DNA from 4 places in the Nitratidesulfovibrio sp. genome. Region 4 is predicted to be linked to each of the others. Evidence: predicted binding sites of a transcription regulator. Region 4 holds the regulator's gene; each other region holds the start of a gene.
What was found. The regulator sigma-54, encoded in region 4, starts transcription at its own class of promoters, with help from an activator protein. The targets are predictions, from matches to a motif close to CTGGCACGGNNNNTGCTT.
Positions count from the first base shown of each region.

Region 1: the regulator sigma-54 is predicted to act here: its motif matches at 3,884-3,901, upstream of ABWO17_RS08650 (ammonium transporter).
Region 2: the regulator sigma-54 is predicted to act here: its motif matches at 4,204-4,221, upstream of speB (agmatinase).
Region 3: the regulator sigma-54 is predicted to act here: its motif matches at 4,409-4,426, upstream of ABWO17_RS06450 (NifB/NifX family molybdenum-iron cluster-binding protein).

Region 1 covers NZ_JBDXXH010000004.1:57,145-64,879, forward strand. The annotation lists gene ABWO17_RS08630 (Tex family protein) at 1-1,674, opposite strand, end outside; gene ABWO17_RS08635 (hypothetical protein) at 1,826-2,062, shown strand; gene ABWO17_RS08640 (hypothetical protein) at 2,212-2,685, opposite strand; gene tpx (thiol peroxidase) at 3,038-3,550, opposite strand; gene ABWO17_RS08650 (ammonium transporter) at 3,981-5,189, shown strand; gene ABWO17_RS08655 (P-II family nitrogen regulator) at 5,274-5,612, shown strand; gene ABWO17_RS08660 (bifunctional uridylyltransferase/uridylyl-removing protein GlnD) at 5,752-7,735, shown strand, end outside.
Region 2 covers NZ_JBDXXH010000001.1:24,390-32,124, reverse strand. The annotation lists gene ABWO17_RS00110 (sensor domain-containing protein) at 268-2,895, shown strand; gene speB (agmatinase) at 3,156-4,025, opposite strand; gene ABWO17_RS00100 (hypothetical protein) at 4,343-4,552, opposite strand; gene nspC (carboxynorspermidine decarboxylase) at 4,769-5,998, opposite strand; gene ABWO17_RS00090 (hypothetical protein) at 6,085-6,774, opposite strand; gene ABWO17_RS00085 (hypothetical protein) at 6,758-7,297, opposite strand; gene ABWO17_RS00080 (saccharopine dehydrogenase family protein) at 7,471-7,735, opposite strand, start outside.
Region 3 covers NZ_JBDXXH010000003.1:117,741-125,475, reverse strand. The annotation lists gene pnp (polyribonucleotide nucleotidyltransferase) at 1-1,983, shown strand, start outside; gene ABWO17_RS06460 (iron-sulfur cluster carrier protein MrpORP) at 2,104-3,537, opposite strand; gene ABWO17_RS06455 (NifB/NifX family molybdenum-iron cluster-binding protein) at 3,540-3,938, opposite strand; gene ABWO17_RS06450 (NifB/NifX family molybdenum-iron cluster-binding protein) at 3,943-4,374, opposite strand; gene ABWO17_RS06445 (sigma-54 interaction domain-containing protein) at 4,669-6,147, opposite strand; gene ABWO17_RS06440 (DUF5320 domain-containing protein) at 6,418-6,783, shown strand; gene ABWO17_RS06435 (nucleotide-binding protein) at 6,866-7,735, shown strand, end outside.
Region 4 covers NZ_JBDXXH010000002.1:646,316-654,050, forward strand. The annotation lists gene ABWO17_RS05830 (manganese-dependent inorganic pyrophosphatase) at 1-347, opposite strand, end outside; gene ABWO17_RS05835 (PTS sugar transporter subunit IIC) at 501-1,196, opposite strand; gene ABWO17_RS05840 (PTS sugar transporter subunit IIB) at 1,201-1,665, opposite strand; gene ABWO17_RS05845 (PTS sugar transporter subunit IIA) at 1,670-2,188, opposite strand; gene rapZ (RNase adapter RapZ) at 2,531-3,412, opposite strand; gene ABWO17_RS05855 (PTS sugar transporter subunit IIA) at 3,693-4,142, opposite strand; gene hpf (ribosome hibernation-promoting factor, HPF/YfiA family) at 4,152-4,706, opposite strand; gene rpoN (RNA polymerase factor sigma-54) at 4,828-6,261, opposite strand; gene lptB (LPS export ABC transporter ATP-binding protein) at 6,635-7,351, opposite strand; gene ABWO17_RS05875 (LptA/OstA family protein) at 7,357-7,735, opposite strand, start outside.

The sequences.
Region 1 (7,735 bases), on a different contig from region 4:
GCCTGCTGCCTGCTCGAAGGCCTTGGGGCCAAGGCGCGGCACCTTCAGCAGGTCCTTGCGGCTGCGAAAGGGGCCGTTCTCCGCCCGGTGGAGCACGATGTTGCGGGCCAGCACCGGGCCGATGCCGGAAACATGGGCCAGCAGTTCCGGGCTTGCGGTGTTGGCGTCCACGCCCACGGCGTTGACGCACGAGGCCACCACCTCGTCCAGGGCGCGGCGCAGGGCGGCCTGGTCCACGTCGTGCTGGTACTGGCCCACGCCCAGCGAGCGCGGGTCGATCTTGACCAGCTCGGCCAGCGGGTCCATGAGGCGCCGCCCGATGGAAACGGCCCCGCGCACGGTCAGGTCATGGTCGGGAAATTCGCGGCGGGCCACGTCGGACGCGGAGTACACCGAGGCCCCGGTTTCGTTCACCAGCACCACGTCCACCCCTGCGGGCAGGCCCGCCCCCCGCACGAAGGCCTCCGTCTCGCGTCCGGCGGTGCCGTTGCCCACGGACACCACCTCGATGCCGTATTTCGCGCAGCAGTCGCGCAGGGTGCGCGCGGCGCGTTCCGCCCCGGCGTCGCCGGTCAGCGGATGAATGACCTCGTGGTGCAGCAGGGTACCCTGCGCATCCAGGCAGACCAGCTTGGACCCGGTGCGCCAGCCGGGGTCCAGCGCCAGCATCCGGCGACCGCCCAGGGGCGGGGCCATGATCAGTTCCCGCAGGTTGGCGGCGAATACCCCGATGGCCTGGGCCTCCGCCCGCTCGCGCAGGGCCGTGCGCAGTTCGTTTTCCAGCGAGGGGGCCAGCAGCCGCTTCCAGGCGTCGGCAAGGGCCGCATCCACCTGCCCGGCGGCTGTTTCGGGCCGTGGGGCGGGGCCGTTGGCGGCGATGCCCGCCCGGCGGTGCAGGATGTCCAGCGCGTCGGCGTCGTCGGGGCGCACGGCCACGGACAGGAAGCCTTCGCGCTCGCCGCGCAGCATGGCCAGCAGCCGGTGCGAGGGCATGGCGGCGGCGCGTTCCTCGTGGCCGAACCAGTCGGCGTAGGTGGCGCCTTCCGCCTCCTTGCCGGGCACGGCCTTGGCGCGCAGCACGGCGCGGCGTACGAACAGGTCGCGCAACGTACCGCGCAGGGGGGCCGATTCCGCGTAATTTTCGGCCAGGATGTCGCGGGCACCGGCCAGGGCGGCCTGCACGTCGGGCACGGCCAGTTCCGGGTCGGTGTCTTTCGGCGTGACATGGGGCGCGGCCAGCGCAAGGGCGTCCGCCGTGGGCCGCGCGGTGCGCAAGGCCTCCGCCAGCGGGGCCAGTCCGCGCCGCCGGGCCTTTTCCGCGCGGGTAATGCGCTTTGGCCGGTAGGGCAGGTACACGTCCTCCAGCGCGGCAAGGGTGGCGGCCCCGGCCACGGCCCCGGCAAGTTGCGGGGTGAGCAGCCCGCGCTCCTCCAATGATGCCAGCACGGTCGCCCGTCGTTTATCCAGTTCGCGCGCCTTTTCAAGGGCATCGCGCACGGCGGACACTTGTACTTCGTCCAGGCTGCCGGTGGCTTCCTTGCGGTAGCGGGCGATGAACGGAATGGTGGCCCCTTCGTCCAGCAGGGCCATGACGGCGGATACGCCGGACACCGGCAGGGACAGCGCGACGGCCAGGACTGCCGGGGCGGCGGAGATCGGCGCGGCTGCGGGAATGGCGGCGGGGGTGGGGCTGTTGGCCTGAAGTTCTGGCGTCACGGGATATTCCTGTTGTTGTCCGGTGGCGGACGATGTAAGTATGTGATTACGTCAGTGGATTGGTATTCTGCCACAGTCCTGCCATCCGCAACCGAGAAGGAGGCCTGCCATGAGCCATACCGAAGCCGATCTGCCCGCCGTCATCCACGAGGCGGAGTTCGTCATCCTGGCCGACGGAACCCAGGTGCGCTACGAGGAAAGCGGCGGCGCGCGCGACGTGTTCGTCAACGACGAATGGTCTGCCCGCTCCACGCTGTTTCCCGGTTCGGACTACTGTCTCGAAACCGGGGGCTGCACCTATCTGCTCACCGCCACCGATGACGGGCTCAAGGTCGAGAAGCAGTAGCCAGTCCGGAGCCCGGCGTGCGGCCGGAAAATTGCGGGGCCGCGCATGTGCGCGGCCCTTGGCGTTCGCGGTGCCGGATCATGCGGCGTTTGGCGCTGCCGTTCTGCAGGCACGGGCTTTGGCGGCTGCGTGCTGCCGGGACTGCCCTGTCAGTTGATCGGCCCCTGCCCGCGCGCGGTAAGCCGGGCACGCAGATACGCGCCCAGCAGCGCGCCCGAGTCGTCCGGGCCATTCTCGCCGCCCTGCGTGATGCCAAGGGCGTGCAGGTCTTCCGCCACCTGGCGCTCCATCTTTTCCGACTCCATGAACATCACGTAGACCAGGGCGATGGTGGCGTCGTTCTCTTCGCTGCCGTCGCACAGGGCCGCCACGTGTTCGTGGGGCACGGTTTCCTGCAGGCGGTCCACGAACAGGGAGGCCCACTTGCCGTACAGCGATTCGGGCAGTTGGGGCACCATGGCCGACAACGCCCGCGCACCCCGTTCGTCCATGTCGGGCAGGGTCACGGCCAGAAAGTCTTCCAGGGCCTCGGTGCGGCGCCCGGCGTCGCGCGACAGGTGGCGCAGCACCGTGGCGACAAGGTGGGCGCGGGTTTCGTCGGGGGTGAGAGGGGATGCGGACATGCGGGCTGCTCCTGCGGCGGGGTGGTATCCGTCCGATGCTCCGCGCGGCAGCGTGCGGGGCATGACAAGGTGCGCAGCCTAGCTCAGGCAGAGCCGCCGCGCAAGGTTGGCGGGCCGTTTCGGACTGCCACTGCCCGTTCCTGATGGGCGCCGGGAGCGGCTGGCTGGCACGTGCGGGCAACAGGGAGGGCCTTGGAACGACAATGCGGTTTCGCGTGGGCGAAACCGCATTGTCATTTTCGTAAAACAGCCGGTGTCGGCGGTGTCGGCGTCGTTCCGGCGCCCATTTCAGGGGGGCCGTGCGGCAGGTGCCGACCGGGCCGGACCATCTGCGGGTTTTCCGCTGCCGTCGTTACAGGACTGCCCGCACGGCGGCCAGGGCGGCCTCGTAGTTGGGTTCGTGGCTCACTTCGGGCACGATTTCGGTGTAGGTGACCGTGCCGGACCGGTCCACCACGAAGATGGCGCGGGTCAGCAGGCGCAATTCCTTGATCACCACGCCGTAGGCGTTGCCGAAGGCAAGGTCGCGGTGGTCGGACAGGGTTTCCAGCGCGTCCACCCCGGCGGCGCCGCACCAGCGGGCCTGGGCGAAGGGCAGGTCGCAGCTGATGGTCAGGATGCGCACGTCCGCGCCAAGGCGGGTGGCTTCCTGGTTGAAGCGCCGGGTTTCCATGTCGCACACGCCGGTATCCAGCGAGGGCACGGCGGAGATGAGCAGAACCTTGCCCGCGTAATCGGCCAGGGTGCGCGGGGACAGGTCGTTGGCCAGGGCGGAGAAGCCGGGGGCCTTGTCGCCCTTGGCCACCGGGGTGCCGCCGAGGGTGAGGGGCGTGCCCCTGAAGGTGATGATGCCGGTACGGTCCATGGGTATCCGCCTCCTGCGGAAGGGGGTTCAAAGGGTCCGCCTCGTGTGGGAACGAGGAGCCCTGGCGGGGCCCGCGCCCCGGTGGGGGGCGCGTCGGTTCCGTGTCCTGGTCGCCTGCGGCAGGCGGTGGGCACGGTGGTTCGACAAGCCATACCACAATGGCGCAGGCATGCAAACCGGAGCGGCGTACTTTTTCCGGAGCTTGCTGCAAAAGTGTCGGTTTTTACAAAATAGGTATTGAGTCGCCTTGCTGTGTTACCAAAATGGAAAAAATGAATGTTGCCTGGTTTGCGCAATGGGGCGAATTCATTGGAACCGACCATTTTGTAGCAAATGGCACGCTCCTTGCCTTTACCATGGCATCGTTCGGGTTTGCCCCTGTCCGTTCGGTCCGGCAGGGGATGTACGTCAACATTTCGAGGAGGTTCACATGAACGCGGCGGATACCGCCTTCATCCTGGTCTGCTCCGCTCTGGTCATGTTCATGACCCCGGGGCTTGCCCTGTTCTACGGGGGGCTCGTGCGTGCGCGCAACGTGCTGTCCACCACCATGCACAGCTTCATTCTTGTGGGCGTGGCCAGCATCGTTTGGGCGGTCATCGGCTATACGCTGGCGTTCGGCCCCGACATCGGCGGGGTCATCGGCGGGCTTGATTTCGCGTTCCTGAACGGCGTGGGCATGGAGCCCAGCGAAACGGTCACCAACATCCCGCACCTGCTGTTCATGGTGTTCCAGTGCATGTTCGCGGTGATCACCCCGGCCCTCATTTCCGGCGCCTACGCCGAACGCATCCGCTTCCGCGCCATGCTGCTGTTCTCGGTGCTGTGGCTGGTGGTGGTGTACGCCCCCATGGCCCACTGGGTGTGGGGTGGCGGCTGGATGTTCGGCATTGGCGCGCTTGACTTCGCCGGTGGCGCCGTGGTGCACATGAGCTCCGCCGCCGCCGCCCTGGCCGCCGCCCACGTGCTGGGCCGCCGCCACGGTCATGGCCGCGAGCCCTTCGTGCCGCACAACCTTCCCATGACCGTGCTTGGCGCGGGCATCCTGTGGTTCGGCTGGTTCGGCTTCAACGCGGGCAGCGCCCTGGCCGCCAACGGCCTGGCCGCCAACGCCTTCGTCACCACCCACCTGTGCGCCGCCGCCGCCTCCATCAGCTGGATGGCCGCCGAATGGCTGCACAGCGGCAAGCCCACCACCCTGGGCGCCGCCTCCGGCGCCGTGGCCGGCCTTGTGGTCATCACGCCTGCCGCCGGGTTCGTTGCCCCCATGCCCGCCATCATCATGGGCCTCATCGGCGGCGCCCTGTGCTACGGCGGCGTGCTGATGAAGCATGTCTTCAAGTACGACGACGCCCTGGACGTGGTGGGCGTGCACGGCGTGGGCGGCACCTTCGGCGCCCTGGCTACCGGCGTCTTTGCCACCACTGCCGTGAACACCGCCACCGGCCTGCTCTACGGCAACCCCTCGCAGCTCTGGATCCAGTTCATCTCCGTGGTCGCCACCTGGTTGTTCTGCTACGTGGCCAGCCGCATCCTGTTCCATGTGGTTGACGCCCTCGTCGGCCTGCGCGCGGATACGGAGTCGGAGGTCGCGGGCCTCGACGTCAGCGAGCACAACGAAGCGGGTTATCAGCTCTAAGCTTGCCGCTGCCGCCGTTGTCGCCTACAAGGCGGAAGGGGTTATCCCTTCCCTGAACACGAACCGAGCTTCAGGATGGACATCATGAAGAAACTTGAGATCATCATCCGCCCCTTCAAGCTGGACGAGGTCAAGGAAACGCTGGCCGGCCTTGACGTGAAGGGCATGACCGTCACGGAAGTGAAGGGCTTTGGCCGCCAGCGCGGCCACAAGGAAGTGTACCGCGGTGCCGAGTACCAGGTGGACTTCATGCCCAAGGTCAAGATCGAAGTCGTCGTTGACGACGCGCAGGTGAAGCCGCTGGTCGATGCGGTGGTCAAGGCCGCCCGCACCGGCAAGGTGGGCGACGGCAAGATCTTCATCTCGCCGGTGGAAGACGTGCTGCGCATCCGTACCGGTGAAACCGGCGTGGAAGCCATCTAGCCGCAACATACCGCAATCCATGGGCGGCGCCTCGGCAGCGATCGGGGCGCCGCCCGTCCATACCCACCTTCCACCCCCCACACCCTACATGACGCAGGCACACGGGCCATCTTCCTCCGCTCCCGCCGGTACTCCCGGCATGCCGCGCGATGCCGCCACGGTGCTGCGCGAAGGGCGCGCCGCGCTGCTCGAACGCCTGGACGCAACCCTTTCCCCCGCCAATGCGGCACCGCAGGAGAACGCCTGCGCCACCCGGCCCGACGCTCATTGCCGCGACACCGCGCCCGCGTCCACGACCATGGGCGCACCGCGTTTCGAGCGGGCCTACAGCCGCCTGCTGGACGACTATTTTCGCCTTCGCTTCGCCGAGCTGCGCGGCGGTCACGACAAGGTGGCCCTGGTGGCCGTGGGCGGCTACGGCCGCGAGGAACTGTGCCTGGGATCGGACATCGACATCCTGATCCTGTGCGGCCGCTCCATCCCGCCGCAGGCCATCGACCTGGCCCAGCCGCTGTTTCTGCCGCTGTGGGACGCGGGCTACACCCTGGGGCACGGGTTCCGCACCATCGGCGACTGCGTGAAGCTGGCCGCCAAGGACCACAAGGTGCTGGCCAGCCTGCTGGACGCGCGGTTGATCACCGGCAACGAGGCCCTGTTCCGCGAGATGGTGGATCGCCTGAACGACAAGGTGCTGCCGCGCCGGGGCGCCTCGTTCCTGTCATGGAACGACGAGGAACACGAGCGCAGGCGCGCCGCGCACGGCGACGGTGCCGTGCTGCTGGAACCCAACCTGAAGGAAGGCCTGGGCGGCCTGCGCGACTACCACCGCATCCTGTGGCTGGGGCGCATCCGCAACGAGGCGGGCACCGTGGAGGAAATCCTGGCCCAGGCCGGGTTCTCCGCGTCCGATGCCGCCCTGTTGCGCGAAAGCGTGGGCTTTCTGCACGACGTGCGCAACCTGCTGCACCATCTTTCGCGCCGCAAGAACGACCAACTGTTTCTGGACCTGCAACCGGAAATCGCCGCCCGCCTCGGCTTTCACGAATGCGGCAACCTGCTGGCCGTGGAATGCTTTCTGGGCCGCCTGCACCGCTGCATGTCGCACATCAAGGCGCTGTCCGCCGCCTTCCGGGGTACCCCCGGCGGCCCGGTGCACCCCGACCAGCCCTGCCCCGAGGTGGAAGGCCCCGTGGTCATGGCGGGCGGCACGCTGCACATCTGCCTGCCCGATCCGGTCGCCGTCACCCCCGGCCTGGCCCTTTCCGCCTTCGTGCGGGCCGCCGAATGGCCCGGCCCCAACGCCCCCGCCCCCGACTGGAATACCCGCAAGGCCATGGAGCAGGCCCTGCAACTGGCCCTGTCCGGTGCGGACGGTGCCCTTTCCAGCGCAGAGGTGGGCGCGGCGCTGATGCGCATCCTGGGGTCCGGCAAGGCGTTTCCGGTGCTTGGACACATGGACGAGACGGGCCTTTTGCCCGCCATCCTGCCCGCCTATGCCGAAGCGCGCGACCGGGTGCAGTTCGACGGGTTCCATACCTACCCGGTGGGCATGCACACCCTGTTCGTGATCCGCCAGTTGGAATCGCTGGCCAGCGAAGATGTCGAGCCGTTTTCCGGCTTCTGGCGCGGCGGCTGCCTGAGCGTGCCGGGCGGGCTGGCTGATACGGGCGAAAGCGCCGCCGCCCGCTTGCCCGCGTACCCGTCCGGGCAGGACGCGGATGCCGCGCGTGACAGGCTGTGCCTGCTGCTGGCCGCGCTGCTGCACGACCTTGGCAAGGGCGGGGCCGACGCCTCGCACCATTCCGAGGTGGGGGCCGAAATGGCCATGCGCCTGCTGGCAGAGTGGGGTGCGCCGCCTGAAGTCATCGACGACGTGGTCTTTCTGGTGCTGCACCACCTGCTGCTCATCCGCACCGCCCAGCGCCGCGACCTCAACGACGAGTCGGTGGTGGCCCAGTGCGCGGGCACCGTGGGCAGCCTGCGCCGCCTGAACATGCTCTACCTGCTCACCCATGCCGATTCCATGGCCACCGGCCACAAGGCGTGGAACCGCTGGACCGCCAGCCTGTTGTACGAACTGCACGGCAAGGTGGCCAACATGCTGCGCGACGGGCAGCTTGCGG
Region 2 (7,735 bases), on a different contig from region 4:
AGGCATGGCAAGGGAATGCCGATGCATGCACAATGGCACGACTGGCGCGACCTGTGCAACCCCCGCCCCGCCCCCTCCCCTGCATCGCCCACATTCGGGTCGCCTGCCCGCATTCGTCGTCCGCGCAGTCATGTGACGGGCAGCCGGTCGGCGGATGGACAGGCACAGAGGAGGGGTACGCGTCAGCCTCTTCCGGCCCCCCGCGCTTTCTGGTATGGCATGCCATCTGGACATCCACGTGCGCCGTGCTTTCAAGGGGGGTTCCGAATGACGGACGACAGGACGGGCGACAGGCGGGACAGGAAACAGGAACAGCACGCCACCGGTGGGGCAGTTGGCGGGGTGAGGGCTGGCGACGACGCGTCCGCCGGCAAGATGCCCGGCCTGCTGCGCGCCCTGCTGGACAACCCCATGGTGGCCATGTTCCTGCGCGACGGCCAGGGCCGCTATCTGGCCGCCAACCAGTTGTACGCCGACCTGGCCGGAGTGCCCGGCAAGGACATGGTGGGCCTTTCCCCGCACGACATCTTTCCCCATGCCGTGGCCAGCGCCCTGCTGGACGAGGACCGGCGCGTGGCCGCCGACGAAACCCCCATGCTGTGCGAGCGCATGCTGCCCGACGACGCTACCGAGCGGGTGTTCCGCGTGGCCAAGCTGCCCCTGCCGCCCGAGGTGGCCGGGGCAGGTGCCGTGCTGGGCCTGGCCTTCGACGTCACCGCCCTGGTCCAGGCCGAAATAGAAGAAGAGGTGCGCCAGCGCACCGCCGCGCTTGCCGAAAGCACCGCCCGCTTCCGCGCGCTGTTCGAACTGGCCCCCGACGCCGTGTACGTACGCGGCGAGGGCGGCCGCATCGTGGACTGCAACCGCACCGCCGAACGCATGTCCGGCCACCCGCGCCAGGCCCTGCTGTCCCTGCGCACGGCGGACCTGCTGCCCCCGGACATCGAGGCCCGCATCGACAACCTGCTGGCCGGAAGCCCCCTGCCCGACGCCACCCCGGCGGGACCGCCCACAGTCCCGCACGAATCCTGCCCGACCGGCGGCTTCTGCATGGAGGGGGTCTGCGCCACCGCGCAGGGCAGCCACGAGGCCGAGGTGAGCGTGGAGCCCCTGCCCCTGTCCCTGCTGCGGGGCGAGGGCATGGCCGCACTGGTGGTGGTGCACGACATTTCCGGCCGCCGCGCCGCCGAACGGCAGGCGCGGCTGTTCGAACGGGTGTTCCGCAACGCGCTGGAAGGCATCTGCATCACCGACCCGGAAGGTACCATCGTGGCGGTGAACCCGGCCTTCACCACCATCACCGGGTACCCGGCGGAAGAAGCCGTGGGCGCGACCCCGCGCATCCTCAAGTCGCACCACCACGACAGCGCCTTCTACGAGGACATGTGGCGCACCCTGGTGGAGGATGGCCGCTGGGAAGAAGAAATCTGGAACCGCCGCAAGAACGGCGAGGTCTACCCCGAGTGGCTGAGCATCAGCGCCATACCCGGCCCCACCGGGCGCACCGAATACTACGTGGCCGTGTTCCACGACATCACGGAACTGAAGGCCAAGGAATCGCAGATCCAGCACCAGGCCCACCATGACGCGCTCACCGGCCTGCCCAACCGCGCCCTGTTGCGCGACCGGCTGGGCATGGCCATCAACGGCGCCCGGCGCGAGGGCCGCAAGGTGGCCGTGCTGTCGGTGGACCTGGACAACTTCAAGCAGGTCAACGACAGCCTGGGCCACATGGTGGGCGACATCTACCTGCAACAGGCCGCCGAGCAGATGCGCCAGATGGTCCGCCCGCAGGACACCCTGGCCCGCGTGGGCGGCGACGAATTCGTCGTGGTGCTGCAGGACGTGGAGAACGAACGCGACGCCGCGCAGGTGGCCGAACGGCTGCTGGCCCGGTTCACCGACCCGGTGCGCGTGCAGGAACACGAACTGTTCGTGGGCGCCAGCGTGGGCATAGCCCTGTTTCCCGACGACGGCGACGACCCGGACACCCTGGTGCGCAACGCCGACATCGCCATGTCGCGCGCCAAGGAACAGGGCAAGCGCCGCTACCACCTGTTCACCCCGGCCATGAACGAACGCGCCGTGCGCCGCCTGTCGCTGGAAGGCGACCTGCACCGCGCCCTGGCCGCCGGAGACATCACCGCCCACTACCAGCCGCGCGTGGACCTGAACACCGGCCTGATCACCGGCATGGAGGCCCTGGCCCGCTGGACCCGCGCCGACGGCAGCCAGGAACACCCGGCGGAGTTCATCCCGCTGGCCGAATCCACGGGGCTCATCGTGCCCCTTGGCGAGCACATGCTGCGCCTGGCCTGCGCCAGAACCCGCGCCCTGTGCGATGCCGGGCACGCCGACCTGCACGTGGCCGTGAACCTTTCGCTGCATCAGTTCCGCCACCGCAACCTGGTGGGCATGGTGGCCGACGTGCTGGCCGAAACGGGCCTGCCGCCGCACCTGCTGGAACTGGAAATCACCGAATCCACCATCGTCACCGACGCGGACCACACCATCCGCAAGCTGAACCAACTGGCGGAAATGGGCATTGCCCTTTCGGTGGACGACTTCGGCACCGGCTACTCCTCGCTGTCCCAGCTCAAGAACCTGCCGCTGACCTCGCTGAAGATCGACCGTTCGTTCATCCGCGACATCCCCGACGACCCCAACGACGCGGCCATCGCCGCCACCATCATCACCATGGCCGACAGGCTGGGGCTACGCGTGGTGGCCGAAGGGGTGGAAACGCCGGAACAGCTCAACTTCCTGCTGCTGGAAGGCTGCCACGAGGTGCAGGGATTCCTGTTCAGCCGCCCCCTGCCGCCGGAAGAGTTCGCCGCGCTGCTGGTACGGGGCAGACGACTGACCGTGCCCCGCGACGGGGGCGGCACCATCTGACCGGGGATGGCCGGTGGAGGGGGCGGCCCTGCTGCATCAGCACCGCCCCCGCACCGTCCCCATCCCGCCCATGCCATCACACCACGAACGCCCCGGCCCGGAAACATCCGGAAGCCGGGGCGCTGTCGTTGTTGGGTGCGGGTAGGACGTGTGCGGGTGGGACGCGGGCGTGCGGACGTCCGGCCCCACGACATGCGGCAGAAGGCTGGCCCCCGCGCGAGAACCGCGCGCGGAGAACAGGGACGGAAGAGGAATCCGGCTCAGCGGCCCAGCCGCTGCACCAGCCCCATGATGTCGTACACCAGCCGCGCCGCCGCAAAGTCCGCCGCGTGAAAGCCCAGCATGGGGGCCAGTTCCACCACGTCAAAGCCCAGCACCTGCCGCCCGGCCATGGCCAGTTCCAGGCAGCGCCGGGCGTCGTACCAGCCAAGGCCGCCGGGCACCGGAGTGCCGGTGGCGGGCATGATGGAGGGGTCCAGCCCGTCCACGTCGAAGGTCACGTAGATGCGTTCCGGAAAGCCCGGCGGCAGCAGCGGGTCGGGGATGCCGTGGCGGGCCAGCGCGGCGGCGTCCAGATGGCCGATGCCCAGCGCGGCGCGGCAGTCCACTTCTTCGCGGCACAGGGCGCGCACCCCGATCTGGAACAGCGGCAGGCCAAGGTCGGCCACGGCGCGGCGCATCACCGCCGCGTGGCTGTAGGGGGTGCCGCCGTAGCTGTCGCGCAGGTCGGCGTGGGCGTCGAACTGGATGACCCCGAACCTGCCGTGCTGGCGGTGCAGCGCCCGCAGCGCCCCAAGGGTGACGGTATGCTCGCCGCCCAGCAGCACGGGCAGCCCCCCGTGGGACAGGGCCGTGGCCGTGGCCGCCTCGATGCGCGCCAGCACCGCCTCCGCCCCGCCGGAACAGTCCACGGCGGGCGCGGTGTGAATGCCAAGCTCTGCGGGCACCGATTCGCCGTCCCACAGTTCCAGCTGGTCCGACGCGGCAAGGATGGCGGCAGGCCCCGCCGCCGTGCCCCCGCCGTAGGAAACGCTGTCTTCGTAGGGGACGGGGATGACATGAAAACGCGCCCCGGCGGGCGCGGCATTGTCCAGTTCAGAGGCCAAGAAACGCCCTTCGGCGTGCCGCATGGCAAGCTCCGGTAACGCCTTCCCGCGCGGGGAGGCGGCTGTTTGCCCATCCGCGCGCCATGACACCCCTGACATGCCGCGCGGCCCTTCCAACAACGCCGCCCATCGGGGGGCGGCAGCCGAAACCATGAACCGAAAAGCGCGTGCCGGGCCGCGATCTGCGGCACATGGGCACGGCACGCAGGGTCCGCGCCAGACCGCGCCCGCCCCCACGGGCCGCGCACATCGTACGGACCCCACGGATCGTACGGGCCGCAGGAATCGCACGGGCCGCGCACGTCCGCTCACGTCAGCGCGGGGCTCTCGCCCCCGGCAGGCTAGGCCACCAGGGTGCGCGCCCCCTCCACGTCGAAATACGAAAACCACAGGAACCGGCGCAGCCGCACGCGGGCCGGTTCGTCCCAGCGCAACCGCTTTACCGACGGGTCCAGCCACACCACCACGCCGTCCACCATGTGCCGGTGAAAGGCGGGCCGCATCCATTCCGGGGGTTGCCCCACGCGCACGGCGGGGGTTCGCACGGGCATGATGCGCGATGCTCAGCCGCAGCCACGCGCCGCCTGCATGTACACGATCACGTTGCCGCCGTCCGACAAAATGCGCTCCCGCGCGTTGTCATCGATGTAGATCATGGCTGCCTCCGGGGCGCATGGCGCCCGCATGGACACATGCTAGGCATTGCCGAACGCAGGCGCAAGCACCCCCGAAAGCCGCACGGACTGGCGAACCGCATGCCCGCCGCATCAGGACAGGCGGTACTTGAACGCCTCGTACCCGAAGGAGCGCACCACCTCGCGCCGCGCGCCCCGCCCGACGGCATCGCCATCCGCGTCTGCCGACCGGTAGCGGGCAATGGCGGGCAGTTGCAGCCCGTTGAAGGTGGTGGTCTTGACCATGCTGTAGATGGCCATGTCCAGGAAGGCCAGCCGGTCGCCGGGTTGCAGGGGCGCGTCGAACGAGTATTCGCCGATGACATCGCCCGCCAGGCACGACTTGCCCGCGAAACGGCAGGTCCACGCCTTCTCGCCCGGCAGGCCGGAACCGATGCAGCCGGGGCGATAGGGCATTTCCAGCACGTCGGGCATGTGCGCGGCGGCAGAGGTGTCCAGAATGGCAACGGGCATGTCGGCCTGCACCACGTCCAGCACGGTGCACAGCAGCACCCCGGCGTTCAGGGCCACGGCCTCGCCCGGCTCGATATACACCCGCACCCCGTACTTCTGCTGCATGCGGTCGATGCACCGGCACAGCAGGTCAAGGTCGTAGCCGGGACGGGTGATGTGATGCCCGCCGCCGAAGTTCAGCCATTTCATGCGCGAAAGATGCGCGCCGAACTTCGCCTCCACCGCGTGCAGGGTGCGGTCCAGCGCGTCGGCGTCCTGCTCGCACAGGGTGTGGAAATGCAGGCCGGATATGCCGTCCAGCGCGTCCTGGCCGCGCGCCGCCGCCTCGGCCAGGGCGGCCTCGAAGTGGTGGGGCCGCACCCCCAGGCGCGAACCCGGCGAGCAGGGGTTGTAGATGGCCACCGCCCCTTCCGAGTGCTCCGGATTGATGCGCATGCCGCACTCGATGGGCCGCCCCGCCGCCGCCACCGCCGGGCGAAACCGGTCCCACTGCGCGAACGAGTTGAACACCAGATGATCGGCCAGGGTCACCAATTCGGCCATGTCCGCAGCGCTGTACCCGGCGGCAAAGGCGTGCACCTCGCCCCCGAATTCCTCGCGGCCCAGCCGCGCCTCGTGCGGGGAACTGGCGCAGGTGCCGTGCAGCACCCCGCCGTGCGCGCGCGACAGCAGCGGAAACAGGCTCCACATGGCAAAGCCCTTCAGCGCCAGCAGCACCTTTGCCCCGGTGCGGCGCTGCACCGTGTCCAGAATGGCGGCATTTGCCTCTATGCGGGCCTCGTCCACCACAAAGCACGGGGACGGGAAGCGGGTGGGGTCGAGCTTGGCGAGATAGGCTTGGTCCATCATTCTGGGGGTACTCCTTGCAAAAGCGGAATGCGGGATGCCTCGGTGTAATATGGACTTCTGTCGGCAGCGCGGAAGCCGGAAAACGTTTACACCCCACCCGTGGCGATGGGGCGCATGCGCCCCATGAGCAGGGGGACGCGCCTCTGGCTTGCCGGGTCGGGCGGCAGGTAGCCGGGCAGCGCGTCCAGAAAGTCGTCATCGGCCAGCAGCGCGGCAAAGGCCGCAGCAAGGTAGCCGCGCACGGCTGCGTCCGCAGCCTGTACCTCGCCCGCGATATCCGATCGGCCATCCAGCACGGCCACCAGGTCTTCCATGTCGTGGCTGGTGAGGTAATCGCCGTTGCCCCGCCCCCGAAAGGCTTCCAGCTTGGTGGCCAGAAAATACGCCGGGGCGGCCACCCGCAAGGTCACGCCGTCCACGGTCATGCGCACGGCATGGCGCAAGGCATCGGCGTACCAGCAATTGGAAAAGCCCAGAATGGCATCGTCCGTGGGCATGGCGTCGAGCACCAGCGCTCCGTGTCGCCAGCGGCACACCACATCCATGTCCTCCGCGAAGCCGCGTGACCGCAGGCGGTCGGCCACGCGGTAATAGTCGTGGCGCGTGGCCGCCTCGACAATGACGTCCACATCCAGCGTGGGACGTACATCCGGGGCCGCCGGGTCGGTCAGCAACAAGGCCACGCTGGCCCCGCCGACGAAGGCCACTTCGTCCGCAAGGTCGCCCAGCAGGCGCGCGGCGTCCAACACATGGCCGATGTTACGCAGTCGGCGCATCATCGCTCCGCAACATGCCTTTCAGAAATTCAGCCGCCCGCTGCTGTTCACGCGCCCGCCCGATGCGGATGGCGTCGAGCAGGCTCAGGGCGTCGTACAGGCGGGTATTGCGCAAGGCAACTACCGGTACTGATTTATACAACGGCGACAGAGACACGCCCCGATGGTCCCCTTCCGGATACGGCCAGACATACACCGCTTCGGCTCCCGAATCATGCAGGAGTTCTCCCTTCAGTGCGGGCGCGGCAAAAGCCGTCGGCACCCCGCGCGTCACCGTGCCGATGTCTGGAGGAAAGGCGTACTTCACGCCATGCACCAGAAATTCCTCCAGCGCGGCGCGCACGGGCTTTCGCCTGTTCTCATCGTACAGCCGGGCTTGCGCGGCACGCCTGATGGAACTGTGGACCATGGACATGCTCATGCCCAGCGCCACGCCCAACTGGTCGTAGGTCCAGCGGGTACGCCGCGCCACCGAAAGCTTGAGCATGACGAGTACATCTTGCGGGAGCAGGTTCATGGACATTCCATATTCTAGATTCTAGAATGCCGCAAGGCCCCTCCTGAAAATCACCACCATGCTCCCCCATACCCGCTGCCTGAACAAGGACCGGGGGACCGCACGCGCGGCCCCCCGGAATTCATGCTGCTCACTGTGCCGAGACAATCGGCATTCTGAGGGCAAACTACCCAGAATGTCTATTTTTCAACCACAACCCACGGCAAGCCGTGCTTGTTCAGGGCGTCCATGAACGGGTCGGGGTCCAGCTGCTCCATGTTGTACACGCCCTTGCCGGACCACTTGCCGGTCATCATCATCATGGCGCCGATCATGGCGGGCACGCCAGTGGTGTACGAAATGGCCTGCGATCCCACCTCGCGGTAGCATTCCTGATGGTCGCACACGTTGTAGATGTAGACGGTCTTGGGCTTGCCGTCCTTCACCCCCTGCATCAGGCAGCCG
Region 3 (7,735 bases), on a different contig from region 4:
ATCGACCGCCCGGTGCGCCCGCTGTTCACCAAGGGCTTCCGCGATGAAGTGCAGATTCTCGCCAACGTCATCTCCGCCGACCAGGAAAACGACAGCGACGTGCTGGCCCTTACCGGTGCCTCCGCCGCGCTGTCCATTTCGCCCATTCCCTTCGAAGGCCCGGTGGCGGGCGCGCGCATCGGCCGTGTGAACGGCGAATTCGTGCTGAACCCCACCCTGAAGGAAATGGAAGGCAGCGATCTCGCCATCGTCATCGCCGCCTCGCGCGACTCCGTGGTGATGGTGGAAGGCGAAGCCCAGTTCGTGCCCGAAGACGTCATCGTGGCCGCCCTGGAATGGGCCCACAAGGAAATCCAGCCCCTCATCGACGCCCAGCTCAAGCTGGTGGAACTGGTGGGCAAGGCCAAGATGGCCGTGACTCCCCCGGTGGAAAACACCGAGCTGAAGGCCCGCGTGGACGAACTGGCCACCACCGAACTGGACGCCGCCCTGCGCATCCCCGAAAAGATGGCCCGCAAGGACGCCCGCAAGGCCGTGAAGCAAAAAGTGCTCGAAGCCCTGCTGGCCGATCCGGCCCTGGCCGAGAACGCCAACCTTGGCCGCGAAGTGGGCGACATGCTGAGCGCCCTGGAAAAGGTGCTGGTGCGCCGCCGCATCCTGAAGGAAGGCACCCGCATCGACGGTCGCGACACCAAGACCGTGCGCCCCATCCTCATCGAAGCGGGCCTCCTGCCCCGCGCCCACGGTTCCGCCCTGTTCGCGCGCGGCGAAACCAAGTCGCTGGTGGTGGCCACCCTTGGCAGCTCCACCGACAGCCAGCGCATGGATTCGCTGGTGGGCGACGTGACCAAGAAATTCATGCTGCACTACAACTTCCCCGCCTACTCGGTGGGCGAAGTGAAGATGTCGCGCGTGTCCCGCCGCGAAATCGGCCACGGCGCCCTTGCCGAAAAGGCGCTGAAGCCGGTGCTGCCCGTTGACGATTCCTTCCCCTTCACCCTGCGCGTGGTGGCGGAAACCATGGAATCCAACGGCTCCTCGTCCATGGCCGCAGTGTGCGGCGGCAGCCTTTCGCTGATGGACGCGGGCGTGCCCGTCACCGCCCCGGTGGCCGGCGTGGCCATGGGCCTGATCAAGGAAGAAGGCGAGTACCTGGTGCTCACCGACATCCTTGGCGATGAAGACGCCCTCGGCGACATGGACTTCAAGATCGCGGGCACTGCCGAAGGCATCACCGCCGTCCAGATGGACATCAAGATCACCGGCCTGCCCACCGAAGTCATGGCCCGCGCCATGACCCAGGCCCGCGAAGCGCGCCTGCACATCCTGGCCGAAATGGCCAAGGTGCTGGAAGCCCCCCGCACGGAACTGTCCAAGTACGCGCCGCAGCATGCCGAGGTGTTCGTCAACCCCGACGTCATCCGCATCATCATCGGCCCCGGCGGCAAGAACATCAAGGCCATCACCGCTGCCACCGGCGCGTCCATCGACATCGAGGACAGCGGCAAGGTCTCCATCTTCGCGCCCACCTTCGAAGCCATGGAAATGGCCCGCGAAATGGTGCAGTACTACGACCAGCGCGCGGACCTGGGCAAGAACTACGTGGGCAAGGTGCGCAAGGTGCTGGAAATCGGCGCCATCGTCGAAATCCTGCCCAACCTCGAAGCCCTGGTGCACATCTCGCAGCTGGACACCAACCGCGTGGAACAGGCTGGCGACGTGGCGCGCCTTGGCGAAGACATGACCGTGAAGGTCATCGAGATCAACGGCGACCGCATCCGCGCCAGCCGCAAGGCCGTGCTGCTGGAAGAACAGGGCATCGAATGGAACCCCGAAGACACCGCCCGCCCCTCCGGCCCGCCGCGTGATCGCGGTGACCGTGGCGATCGCGGTGGCCGTGGCGACCGTGGCGGCGACCGCCGTGGCGGCGATCGCGGTGGCCGTGGCGGCGACCGTGGTGGCCGTGGTGGCGACCGCCGCTAGGCGAGCCGCAACACAGCAGAGCGCAATACAGACGGGCGCGGGGATATCCCCGCGCCCGTTTTCATTGCCGTGCCGCCCGCCCTGGCAGGGGGAACGCCCGCACGGCCCGGCGGCCTGACATCAGTGGTCGCACGTATTCGCGCCAAGCTCCAGACTGTTGCCGAACCACGCCGCCACAAGGTCTGCCGGATCTGCGGCGGAAGCGCCCACCAGCACCTGTACGCCGCGCTCCTCCAGCAACTGGCGGGCCCGTGCGCCCATGCCCCCGGCGATGACCAGCCGGGTTCCCGTGTCCGCGATCCATGCGGGCAGCACACCCGGCTCGTGGGGCGGAGGCGTCAGCAGTTCCTGCCCCGTCACGGTGCCGCTGCCGGGGTCCACGGTCAGCACGGCAAACTGCTCGCAATGGCCGAAGTGCTGGCACAGCTTGCCTGCCGCCAGCGGAATGGCGATTTTCATGTCCGATATCCCTTGCGGCGCATGGCCGCCGTTGTCGTTGGCCCCATTTCCCGCAGTTTCCACAGTTTCCACAGTTTTCGCAGTCGCTGCTGTTTCCGCCGCAGTTGCCCGCACAAGCGGGCACACCCCCACGGCGGCTCGCACCACCGGACCGAAGGCCCGGATCACCGGATGCTCCGGTTCCTGCCCGGCTACCGGCTCCCCGTCCAGCAGGCTGCGTCCGGCATCACCGGCACTGGTCAGGTCGGGGTGCAGGGGAATGCTGCCCAGGAACGGCACGCCGGTCTCACGCGCCAGTTGCTCGCCGCCCCCAGGGGGAAACAGCGGGGTCAGTTCGCCGCATTTCGGGCACACGTAGCCGCCCATGTTCTCGACGATGCCCAGGATGGGGTTGCCGATCTGACGGCAGAACCCCACGGATCGCCGCACGTCGTCCACGGCCACGCCCTGCGGCGTGGTGACGATGACCGCATGCGCGTCCTCTCCCAGCAGTTGCAGCACCGAAAGCGGCTCGTCCCCGGTGCCGGGCGGGCAGTCGACAACCAGCACGTCCAGATCGCCCCAGCGCACGTCCACCAGAAACTGGCGCACCATGCCCATCTTCACCGGGCCGCGCCAGATTACCGGCACTTCCGGGTCGGGCAGAAAGAACCCCAGCGACATCACCCGCAGGTTCGGCCCCGCGCTCACCGGGGCCATCCAGCCTTCGCCCGCCACGGGCCTGGCCCGGCCAAGCCCCAGCATGCGCGGCACGCTGGGACCGTGCACGTCCACATCCAGCAGGCCCACCTTGCGCCCGGTGCGGGCAAGCCCCACGGCAAGGTTCACGGCCACGGTGCTCTTGCCCACGCCCCCCTTGCCGCTCAGCACCACCAGCTTGGCACCTACCCGCCCGGCCATGCGTACCGGGGTTTCGGTACCGTCGCCCAGCCCGGTGGCATCATGCCCGGCATGCCCGTCCCGACCACCATGGTCGCCGTGCCCGCCGCAGCCCGATCCGGTGCAGCCGCCGGTGGCCTCGACGTGTTGTTCGCCGCCGCAACCGGCCCCGCCGCAGCCGCAACGCTGCTCCTGTTCGTGGGTGTCCGTATCCATGGTTACCAGTGCCCTTCCCGGTCCGGCTCCGCCGCCGGGGCCAGGTTGCCGTCCGCCATGGCCCGCAGGGCCTGGCGCGCGGTGGCGTGCGTTGAAAGATAGATGGCGATGCCGCCCCGGCGCAGTGCGGTGAAGGCCTTGGGTCCCACATGACCGGTAATCACGGCCTGTGCCCCGGCATCGGCAGCGGCCTGCGCGGCCTGAATGCCCGCGCCCTGGGCCAGGGACATGTTGGAGGCCGCATCCAGCCTGCGCACCACCCCGGTGACCGTATCGCACAGCAGATAGCCCTGCGCGCGCCCGAAGCGCGGGTCCAGACGGGCATCGAGAAGGGCGTCGCCCCCCGCCGCGCCGGGCGGAGTGCCCGGTGCTGCGTCCTGCACGGTGATGAGAACCTGCATGCTGTCATTCTCCTGCGTTGCGACGCCGCCGCCGAAAGCAGACCGCGTCCGTTGTGTTGCACGTACCGCCGCGCCGTGGCCCGTTACCCCAGCCCGGAAGCGGGCGGCATCCGGGCATGGCAAGTGCGTCCGGCCTGCCCCGGACAAGGGCGGACAGCACGTCCGCCTCGCTGCCCGATAGCCACGGCAGGACGGCGATCCCGGCCATCTCCACGGCGCTCTGCCAGCAGGGGCGGATGCCCCCGCACACCAGCAGGGAAACCCCATGGCGCGACAGAACGTTGATGAGCGGCGCGGGTCCGCCATCCGGCACGGGGAGGACGGTCCGTTCCGCCGGAACGCCGCCGGTCATGCGCACGCAGCGCAGTTCGGCGGCCGTTTCCAGCAGCGTGGCAAGGCGATCCTCGAAGCAGGCAAGGCAGACATGGGCATTCATGGTGTCCCCACGGCGCGGCGGTCGTGCCCCCATCAAGCATGCATGATGCCATTCAAGAATATGCTGCAATCACAGCGTTTTGCCAGAAAGGGGCATCTCGGAACCTTCGCAACCAACCCACGCCATAGGCGCAAAACACGCCCGCAACGAAAAAACGGGCGCATTACACGCCCGTTGCCCTTCTGCGGCGGCAGGACAGCATTCCGCCATCCGCCCCGTCACGGCATATCACCACATGGTGCCGCAGCAGGGTCCGGGCATTTCCCCGGCCCGGCTCCTTCCGCCGCCTGCTGCTCAGTCCGCCCCGCCGCCCTTCAGGATGCGCCGCAGGGTATCCTTGGAAATGTCCAACTCGCGACAGGCAGCCATGACCCGCCCGCCATGCCGCCGCAGGGCCTCGCGCGCCGCGTTCAGTTTGGCGGCGGCCATGGTGCGCGGACTGCTTGTCACGGCCTGGGCGGGTGTGGGTCGGGCAGGCACGGTCTGGGCGGACGTGGTCCATCCCGGCCCCGCCGCAACCGCCGCCACCAGCCCCGCAGGGTCCGCAGTCCCCGCAGGGCCCGCAGTCCCCGCAGTCCCGCCCGGCTGCCCTACAGGCTGGCAAACGGGCGGGGTCTGCGCCCCCAGCAGGTATTCCGGCAAGTGTTCCAGTTGGATGAACCCGCGCGGGCACAGGATGAACGCATACTCGACGATGTTCTCCATCTCGCGCACGTTGCCGGGAAAGGGGTAGCGCAGCAGCAGGTGCAGCACGTCCTCGGACACGCCCTCGATCTCCTTGCCGCTCAGCAGGTTGCGCTGCGCCACGAAGTGATCGAGCAGCAGGGGGATGTCTTCCGGCCGTTCGCGCAGGGCGGGCAGGCGCACCATGACCACGTTGAGCCGGTAGAACAGGTCGCTGCGGAATCCCCCCTCGCCCGCCATGCGTTCCAGGTCGCGGTTGGTGGCGGCGATGACCCGCGCAGGCGCAGCCTGGGGGCGTACCCCGCCCAGCGGCTCGTACACCTTCTCCTGCAGCACCCGCAGCAGTTTCACCTGCAATGGCAGGGGCATGTCGCCTATTTCGTCCAGAAAGATGGTGCCGTCGTCCGCCAGGGCAAAGCGCCCCGGCTTGTCGCGCCGCGCGTCGGTGAACGCCCCGGCCTTGTAGCCAAACAGTTCCGATTCCAGCAGGTGTTCCGGCAGCGCCCCGCAGTTCACCCCCACGAAGGGCCTGCCCCGCCGGGGGCTGAGGTTGTGGATGGCGCGCGCGAACAGTTCCTTGCCGGTGCCCGATTCGCCCAGCACCAGCACAGGCGCGTCGCTGGCCGCCACCTGCGGCAGGATGCCCAGCAGGCGGATCATGGCCGCGCTGCGGGTGACGATGTCCTCCACCGTGTGCTGGCCGTCCAGTTGCTTGCGCATCAGGTGCAGCGCGGAAAGGTCGCGAAAGGTCTCCACCCCGCCAATCAGCCTGCCGCGCCGGTCACGCAGGGGCGCGCCGCTGATGCTCACGGGCACCTTGCGGCCATCCGGACGCAGGATGAACACCGAGCGGTTGCCCAGTTGCGTATCCTGTTCGATGCAGGCCCGCAGCACGCAGGCCCCGTCGCAGATGCTGGAATGGAACACGTCGCGGCAGCGCCTGCCCAGGGCCTCGTGCGGGGGCACCCCGGTGATCTCCGCCGCAGCCCGGTTGAACGAGGTGATGCGCCAGTCGAGGTCCACGGTGAACACGCCGTCGGCCACGCTTTCCATGATGGTCTCGCAGGATATGTCACGCGGCAGGGCCATGGTCCGCTCCTTTTCCCGACTGGGTGGCGTCTTGGCGGCGTCTGGGGGGGGCTGGGGGGGCATCTGGTGGGGCAACGCCGGAATGGCGGCGCGCAAGGTAAGCAAGCACTCGCATATCATGTGGGCGCGTTTTGCGCCTGCTTTTTCTCCGCACGATTCCGGGCCCTCCTAATTACCCGGCATCATTGGCGGGCACGGGCTGGAACGGTTCGTGCTCACAGGCTGGTGTGGCCGCGTGGCCACTGTTTCACCTGCAACCAGGAGGCGCATATGCCAGGCATGAACGGAACAGGCCCCATGGGGCACGGCCCCGGAACCGGACGCGGCATGGGCCGCTGCGGGGCGACACGGGCGCAGCGCGGGCAGGCAGGCCCGCCCATGGCCGACGGCGACAAGGCGGAAGATTCCGCCCTGGCCGAGCTTGCCGCAAACCTCGGCAACGTGCTCGACACGGCGCGGGACGCCATCGACGCCCTGCGCCTGGGTAACGGTCCCGGCTACGGTCCCGGCTACGGCAGGGGCTTCGGCAGGGGCGCCGGTCAGGGTAGGGGGCTGGGTAGAGGGCAAGGCCGGCGTGCCGGATCCGGTGGCGGGCGCGGCCCGGCCAATCCGCCAGCCACCGGCAACGACCAGTGACCGCCCCCTGCAATCGGACAGGCCGCCCGGGAAACGCCGTCCCCGGCGGCCTGCATGTACTCGTCACGGCGACGGAGGCCGCATGAAACTGGCCATTGCCAGCGGCAAGGGGGGCACGGGCAAGACCACCGTGGCCGTGAACCTTGCCGCGCTGCTTGCCGCGCGGGGCCACCACGTGGCGCTTGCCGACTGCGACGTGGAGGAGCCCAACGCGCACCTGTTCCTGCCCGTGGAATGGAAAACGCGCGAACAATGCACCCTGCCCGTGCCCAGGGTGAACGAAACCCTGTGCCTTGGCGGGGCATGCCGCCGCTGCGTGGATGCCTGCCGCTTCAAGGCGCTGGCGTTCATGGGTGATGCGGTTCTGGACTTTCCGGACCTGTGCCATGGCTGCGGCCTGTGCGCGCTGGTCTGCCCCACGGGCGCCATGACCTCCACCACGCGCCTGGTGGGCGAGGTGCGCGGCGGCATCGCCAGCATCCGGCCAGCCATGGGCAACGGCGCCGACACGGTGAAAAGGGACACCGCGCACCCCGGCGCAGTGCCTGTCCTGCGCTTTCGCGACGGGGTGCTGCGCATCGGCGAGGCCATGGCCACCCCGCTGATCAAGGCGGTGAAGGACGTGCCGCCCCCGGTCGTGCCACCCTCCGGGGCACCAGTCGGGGCACCAGGCGGGCCTGCCGCACGGGACGGGGCCGCGCAGGCGCCGTGCGTCTTCGTCATCCGCGACTGCCCGCCGGGCGTCGCCTGCGCCGCCATCAACGCCGTGCACGACGCCGATCTGCTCCTGCTGGTGGCCGAGCCATCGCCCTTCGGGCTGCACGACCTGCGTCTGGCCGTGAACCTTGCGCGACATCTGCGCCTGCCCCATGCCGTTGTGCTGAACCGGGCCGGAATGGGGAGTGCGATGGACTTGCCCGGCGCCCCACCGGCGGCGGGCGACCCCGTGCGG
Region 4 (7,735 bases):
GAACAGCCCACCGGCCACACCCACATTTCCAGCGGGTTGGAGGTGGTCACGTCGCCCAGCTTGTGGTGGTCGACCACGCCGAGCAGTTCGGCGTCGGACAGGTCGGCGGGCAGCTGCGCACGCTCGGTGGTGTCGACCAGGATGACCTTCTGGCCAGCCACGGAGGTCACCACTTCGGGGGCCTTCAGGCCGAACTTGCCGAGGACGAAGTCGGTTTCAGGGGTGCAGGCGCCCTGCGCGACGGGCTTGGCTTCGATGCCGCGCTTGGTCATCAGGTCGGCAACGCCGATGGCGGCGATGATGGAGTCGGTATCGGGGTTCATGTGACCAAGGACAAGAGCTGCCATGTCGGTTTTCCTCCGTTGCATGTGGCATTGGGGTTTGGTGCTGCGAGTAGCTCGCATGCTGCTGCGAAATTGTTTGTGCCAAATAGCACAAACATTCCCGGCTGCCAAGTACCCCCGGCACCCGCACGGTCAATTTCCGGTGACGAATGCGAATCAGATGAACGAAGCTGCCGACGCGGCCAGCAAGGCCAGCGCGAAGGCCACATAGGCCCGGCGCAGGCGCAGCGCCAGCATGCCGCCCATGGCGCCCACGAACCACACATGGCCCCAGGCTATGCCGGGAACAGCCGGAAGGTGCCCGATATAGTTGGACATGAGTTCGATAGTTCCCACAAGCACAAGCAGGCACACGCAAAACAGGCCAAGGTTCAGCGCGAACAGCTCGCCCAGCGAACGCACCATGATGCGCCACAGGGGCGAATCGCCCTTGCCGGGGTGCTCGGCCACCCTGCCCCAGTGCAGAAGGTCGGTGTACTGCTGGTTGCGCCAGCGGCGGTGCAGGTATTCCACGTGCGCACCGGCAAGGGCGGCGGGCAGCGCGAGCAGCATGGGAATGGCAAGCTGACCGGCGGATTCAAGGCCGAAGTGCCCGGCCACGCTCAGGGCCAGCAGCAGCGAAATGATGGAGTTGGGGGGGATGTAGGTACCGGCGGGAAACAGGTCGAGCCAGAACAGCTCGAGAAAGATGGCGATGTGCATGGAAAGCCCCCACTCGCCGGTCATGACGGCCCACAAGAAGCCGATGGCGAGCGGGCGTTCCAGAAAGCCCAGATTCAGCGCGAAACGCAGCAGCGAAAAAACGGCAAAAAAAAAGCGATGGGCAGCGCCAGGGTGAGCACGGGCAGGAATTCCGTCATGACCACCCCTTTATCTGCACCGGGTCGTTGGGTACGCAGCGAAAATCCAGGGACACGGAGTGGCGGCTGAAGAAACGCAGGCAGGCCTCGTCGTCGTCGGAAACGGAAACATGGGCGCACAGCTGCTTTTTGCCGGGGGTGTAGTGCAGGTTGCCGACGTTCAGGGTGCCCATGCCCACTCCGGTATCGAAGGCGCGGCGGGCGTCTGCGCACGTGGCGAAGAGCACGAGCGTGTCGTGCCCGTCGTCGGTGCGCCCGGTACAGTACTGGGCCAGGGCGTCCACCCGGACGAAGTGCACCTCTACCCGACCGGGGATGGCCAGTGAAACGATCTGCTGTTGCAGGTCGTCGGCGGCCAGCGCGTCGTTGGCCACCAGAAGGCGTCGTGCCCCGGTGTAGGGCAGCCACGCCTCGATGATCTGGCCGTGCACCAGGCGGTTGTCGATGCGGAACCAGAGCATGGCCCTACCCGTTCTTGACCCGGCTGCGCAGCAGTTCGCCTGCCGCCACGATACCCTTGGTGCCGGCGTCACGCGCATCGCGCGAGAGAGCGGCCAGGTCGCCATCCCGCCCGGCGAACACCTTGAGCAGCATGGGCAGGTTGACGCCGGTCAGCACTTCCACGTTGCCCTTGCCCAGCAGGGCCAGGCTGAGGTTGGTGGGGGTGCCGCCGAACATGTCGGTAAGGATCATCACCCCGCGCCCGGTATCCAGACGCTTCACCGCCTCGTTCAGGCGTTTCACCGTCTCATCCACTTCCAGCGAGACGTCCACGCTGATGGAGGCGCAATCCTGCACCGGGCCAAGGATGAATTCGGCGGCGCGCAGCAGCGCCGCGCCGTAGTCGGCGTGGGTCACCAGAATCACGCCGATGCGCGGTTCTGCGGCGGCCTGCCCGTCTCCGGGTTGGCCGACCTTGCTCGGGCCGCCCTGGCCTTGGCCCTTGCGGGGCTGCCCTGCTTGATGCTGTTCGGTGGTGGACATGCTGTTGCGTTCAGGCCGTGCCTGATGTGGTTGGGGCAAGGTGAGGACGGCATGCCGTCCGGCGAAGCCCGTGGCAGCGCCCTGTCAACATGACGCGGGCCGGATACGGGCGGATATGGCTCCCACGGGCGACCATAGGCCATCACGGGCAGCCACGGCAGAACCGTCAGAATCGTCAGAATCGGGCGAACCCGCCACGAAAAACCGGTGGCGGTGCCACTTCGATGACCACACCGGCACCGGATACCAGGCAGACTGACCTTATGCGAACCGATGCGACCCTACTCGACCCGATGAGCCCCGCTGAGCCTGAACGCGGCTGATGCCCTCCGGTCCGGTCGGTCAGCCCAGTTCCATGTGGCGGTGCTCCATGGATACGGCATAATCAGATTTTTTCAAGGCACGAAGCAGGGCCTCTGCCACCGAGACAGAGCGGTGCCGCCCCCCGGTGCACCCGATGGCGATGGTCAGGCGGTATCGCCCTTCCGCCTCGTACTGGGGCAGCAGAAAGTGCAAAAAGTCCAGAAGTTTCGCCAGAAAGACATCGCCGTGGCCCGCTTCCAGCACGTATTTGGCCACCGGCTCGTCCAGGCCGGACAAGGGGCGCAAATCGGGCACGAAATAGGGGTTGGGCAGAAAGCGCAGGTCGAACACCAGGTCCGCGTCGGCGGGCACGCCGTACTTGAACCCGAAGGTGACGACGTTGATGCGCAGCGAGCGGATGCGTCCCTGGATGGAACTCCACTTCTTCTGGATGACCCGGCGCAGGTCGTGGATGGAATAGCTGGAGGTGTCCACCACGAAGTCGGCGGTTTCGCGCACCGGGGCAAGGCGCAGCCGCTCCTGATCAAGGGCCTGTTCCAGCCCCATGCCTTCGCTTTCCAGCGGGTGCGGGCGGCGGGTGGTGGCATAGCGCCGGTTTAGTACTGCGGGGTTGGCCTCTATGAACACCACGGCCGGGCGCACGCCCATGCCCTGCAAGCGTTCCAGGGTTTTTTCCAGATTGCGGACGAAGTTGCTTTCGCGCAGGTCCATGCCCAGCACCAACCCCTGATAGTGGGCCAGCGCCTCCCGGTTCAGGATGGTGACCATCTGCGGGGCAAGGGATGCGGGCAGGCCGTCCACCGTGAAGTAGCGCAGGTCTTCCAGCACGTTGAGTACCGTGCTCTTGCCCGCGCCGGACAACCCGGTGACGATGATGACGGGAAAGTTGGCGGTGACCACGGGGCTTCCCGCATCCGCAGCCTTGACGGGGGTGCCGGACGCGGCGCCGGAGGCTGTACCAGGTACGGCGACAGACGCCGCCGGAGCGGGGGGCGTATCGGACGGCGTGGCCTTTGTGGGCATGGCGGACTCCTCGGACGGCCCGTGCCGGGTGCCGTTTCAGGGGCGCGATGGGTGCGCGACAACTGCGAGTGGGAGGTGCGCGGTACGGTCAGGCAGTGGGGCGGTGGCCCCGCCCTGCTCCGTCGCTCCGGACCTGCCGCGCGTCAGGTGGTGCGCGTCACGTCGTACGCATGAGGGCCGTGAAGGCCTCGCCGTCCTGCGCGTCGATCATGGCGCGGCGGAACTGCGGATCCTTCAGCAGGCGGGAGATGTGGGCCAGGATGCGCAAATGCATGCCCGCCACCTGTTCCGGTGCCAGTACCAGGAAAAAGAGGTGACAGGGTTTCATGTCCAGCGCGTCGAAGTCGATGCCCGGCACGCTGCGCCCCACGGCCACCACGATGTCGTTGATGTTCACCAGCTTGCCGTGGGGTATGGCCACCCCGTCGCCGATGCCGGTGGTGCCCAGCGACTCGCGGTCCTGCAACACGCCCAGCGCAACGGCGGCATCCACTTCGGGATGCCGCCGCACCACGGCCTGCACGAGTTCCGCCAGCACCTCTTTCTTGGTGCTGGCGGAGAGCTCGGACAGGATCAGATCATCTTGAAGATACTCCGAAAGCCTCATGTATGGTGCCTAGACGACCGGATCGATAAGGCCGAAATCGCCGTTGCGACGCCGGTAGATGATGTTGACGCGTTCCACTTCGGCGTTCAGGAACACCAGGAACTCGTTGTCGCCCTGGTCAAGCTGCATGGCTGCCTCGTCCACGTGCATGGGCTTGGGGGCGAAGTGGTCGGTACCGGTGATGGTTCGCTCCTCGCCTTCGCCCACGGTGCCGAAGGTGAACACGTCAATGCCCTTGCCCAGCTTGCCCAACTTGTCGGACTGGACGGAACGGCGGCGGTCCTTCAGCTTTTCCATCTGCTTGCGCAGCTGGGATTCCAGCTTTTCCAGCACCAGGTCGATGGTGGCGTACATGTCTTCGGACTGTTCGACGGCGGAGAAGGTAAAGCCGTCGCCAGCCATCTGCACTTCCGCCTTGTGACGGAACTTGTCGACGGAAAGGTTCACCTGCATTTCCAGGGCGGATTTGCCGACGAACCGGCCAAGCTTTTCAAGACGACGGCGGGCGTACTTCTTCAGGTGGTCGGAGGGTTCGAAATTCTTGAAGGTGAAGGCGATGTTCATACGCTCCTCCTGTGGTGAGAGGGGGAAAGCGGCGCGCGGCACGCACGCTGGGTGCGGTTGCCGGGTGCGCCGCAGAAGACGGATGCCGCCACGCGCATGGTCTGGCGCGGGCCTCGGACCGTCAGAACAGCTCCTTCCGCTTGGAAGAGGAGGGAATGTCCATGGCAGTACGATACTTCGCAACGGTCCGGCGGGCAATATTGACTTTGAGCTGTTCCTTCAAAATTTCGCCGATGCGCTCGTCGCTCAGGGGGTCGTGCGGGTCTTCGCCGCTGATCAGCTTCTTGATCAGGGCCTTGACGCTTTCGGAACCCACCTGGCTGCCGTCGTCCAGATCCAGCGCGCTGTTGAAGAAAAACTTCAACTCCATGATGCCGTGCGGTGTGGCCACGTACTTGCTGGTGGTGATGCGGCTGACGGTGGATTCGTGCATGCCGATGTCGTCGGCGATATCCTTGAGGATGAGCGGTTTCAGGCGCGAAACCCCGTCCTCGAAAAAGCCGCGCTGATACTTCACGATGGATTCCACAACCTTGTACAGCGTGCGTTGGCGCTGGTACAGGCTCTTGATGAGCCACGAGGCAGAGCGCATCTTTTCCTGGAAATATTCGCGTTCGCCCGCGGATGCGGCCGCTGCGGCGGACCGCTCGTACATGGTGCTCAGTTGCAGGTGCGGCAGGCCGTCCTCGTTGAGCATGATGATGAAATCGTCGTCGTACTTGTAGACGTACACGTCGGGGCTGACGAACTGGGGGTCGCCGCCGCCGTAGCTGGCGCCGGGCATGGGGTCCAGGGTCTGGATGAGGTCCAGGTACTCCTTCAGGTCCTCCATGGTCAGGCGGAACTTGCGCAAGAGCGGCTTGTAGCGGCGCTTTTCCAGATCTTCCAGGTGGTCGCGCACCAGTTCCACAAGCACCCTGTCGCGCGTGTAGCCCAGCATCTCGATCTGCACCAGCAGGCATTCCTGCGCCGTGCGCGCGGACACTCCCACGGGGTCGAAGCGCTGCACGGCATGCAGCACGGGCTCCACCTCGGCTGGGGCCACGCCCGCCATTTCGGCGATGTCGTCCACCGTGGCATGCAGGTAGCCCGAGGAAGCGATGTTGCCGATGATCACCTCGCCGATGTCCTTCTGGCGCTCGGTAAGCGAGGACAGGCGCAACTGCCACATCAGGTGCCCTTCAAGCGAGGGCTTGGCGGCGTAGCGGGCCTCGAACGAGGTCATCTCCTCGGGCATTTCCGATTCGCGCACCGTGGACTGGCGGCTGGTGCTGGCAAAGTCGCCCAGGTAATCTTCCCAGTCGGCATCGCGTGCGATTTCGCGGTCGTAGGCAACGTCGGCAGCTGCGGTGGCGGCTTCGCGCGGGTCGGGCACCTCGACCTGGGGCGCCTCGTCCTGGGCTTCCTCCAGAAACGGGTTTTCCAGCATCTCCTGCTGCACCGTCTCGACAAGCTCCAGTCGCGAAAGCTGCAACAGCCGGATGGCCTGTTGCAGTTGCGGCGTCATCACCAGCTGCTGGGTGAGCTTGAGCTGTTGCCTGAGTTCCAATGCCATGCGTGGGCAACCCCTATGACCCTGCGTCGAGACCGTATGGCCCTGCGCCGGGATCCTGTAACCTTGCGTTGAGGCCGAACGAGATGACGACGCGACGAGGTGCGCGACGGCAAGCAAGAAACGGCCCACTGTGGAAATGTGTTCCCTTCCCCAAGAGGTTAGGGAAACCATGCCATAGAAGCAAGAAGTATGCAACCGCTGTCGCCAACACGTCGCAAACCATCGGCGGCCCCTTGCGCCCCCTGTCCGCAATCGCCTGTCGAAGGCGCTGCCTCCAACGGACACGGCGCCCCCGCAAATGCGGAAGGCGCCGTGAACATGGAAGGGGTGGCCCCTTGCGCATTTGCCTGGCAGGACGTGAAACCGGCAGTCGTTACAGCGAAAAGCCTTCGCCCAGATACACATCCCGCGCGCGCGGATTGTCCACGATATGAGCTGGGGTGCCTTCCAGTATCACCTCGCCCTGGTGCACCAGATAGGCCCTGTCGCAAATGTGCAGGGTTTCCCGCACGTTGTGGTCGGAAATGAGCACCCCGATGCCCCGGTTGCGCAGGCCGGTGATGAGCTGCTGGATGTCGTCCACGGCCAGCGGGTCGATGCCCGCGAACGGTTCGTCCAGCAGGATGAACTTGGGCTCGCGGATCATGGACCGGGCGATCTCCAGCCGTCGTCGTTCGCCGCCGGAAAGATGCAGGGCCACGGAATCGGCCAGGTGGGTGATGCCGAAGTCCTCCAGCAGCATGTCGCTGCGTTCCTTCTGCTGCGCCCTGGAAAGCCCGGTGTGTTCGAGAATCATCTGAAGGTTCTGGCGCACGGTGAGCCGACGGAAGATGGAGCTTTCCTGCGGCAGGTAGCTCAGTCCCACCCGTGCCCGTTCGTGCAGGGGCCAGTCGGCGATGTCGCGGCCATCAAGCTCGACCCGTCCCGATGTCGGCTTGATGATGCCGATGAGCATGTAGAACGTGGTGGTCTTGCCCGCGCCGTTGGGGCCAAGCAGCCCCACGGTCTCGCCCTGGGTCACCGTCAGCGATACGCCGCGCACCACCTCGCGCTGGCCGAACTGTTTGTGCAGGTCCTCGCCGCGCAGCATCGAGCTCACTGGGCAGCCCCCTTGGAGGTGGCATCGCCCGTGGAGGCGTCCCTGGTGTCGTTGACGTCCTTGGGGTCCTTGGAAGCGGGCTTGGCGTCCTTGCCGTTATCCCTGGATTCGCCAAGGGGGTTCACGTCGCCGGACGAGGTGAACACCGCCTGCACCCGCTTGGTGGAGGTGCCGCGCACTTCGCTGCGGTTCTCGCGGGTGTAGAAGGTGATGATGTCGCCCTTGATGCTGTTCTCGCCCTCGTGCAGCACGGGGTTGCCTTCCATGACCAGCACGGCGTTGTCCACGGTGTAGGTGGCCTTCTCGCATTCGCCGGTACGGGTATCGCGCTTCATGCGCACGTTGCGCTCGGCCACCATGCGGTCGATCTCGCCC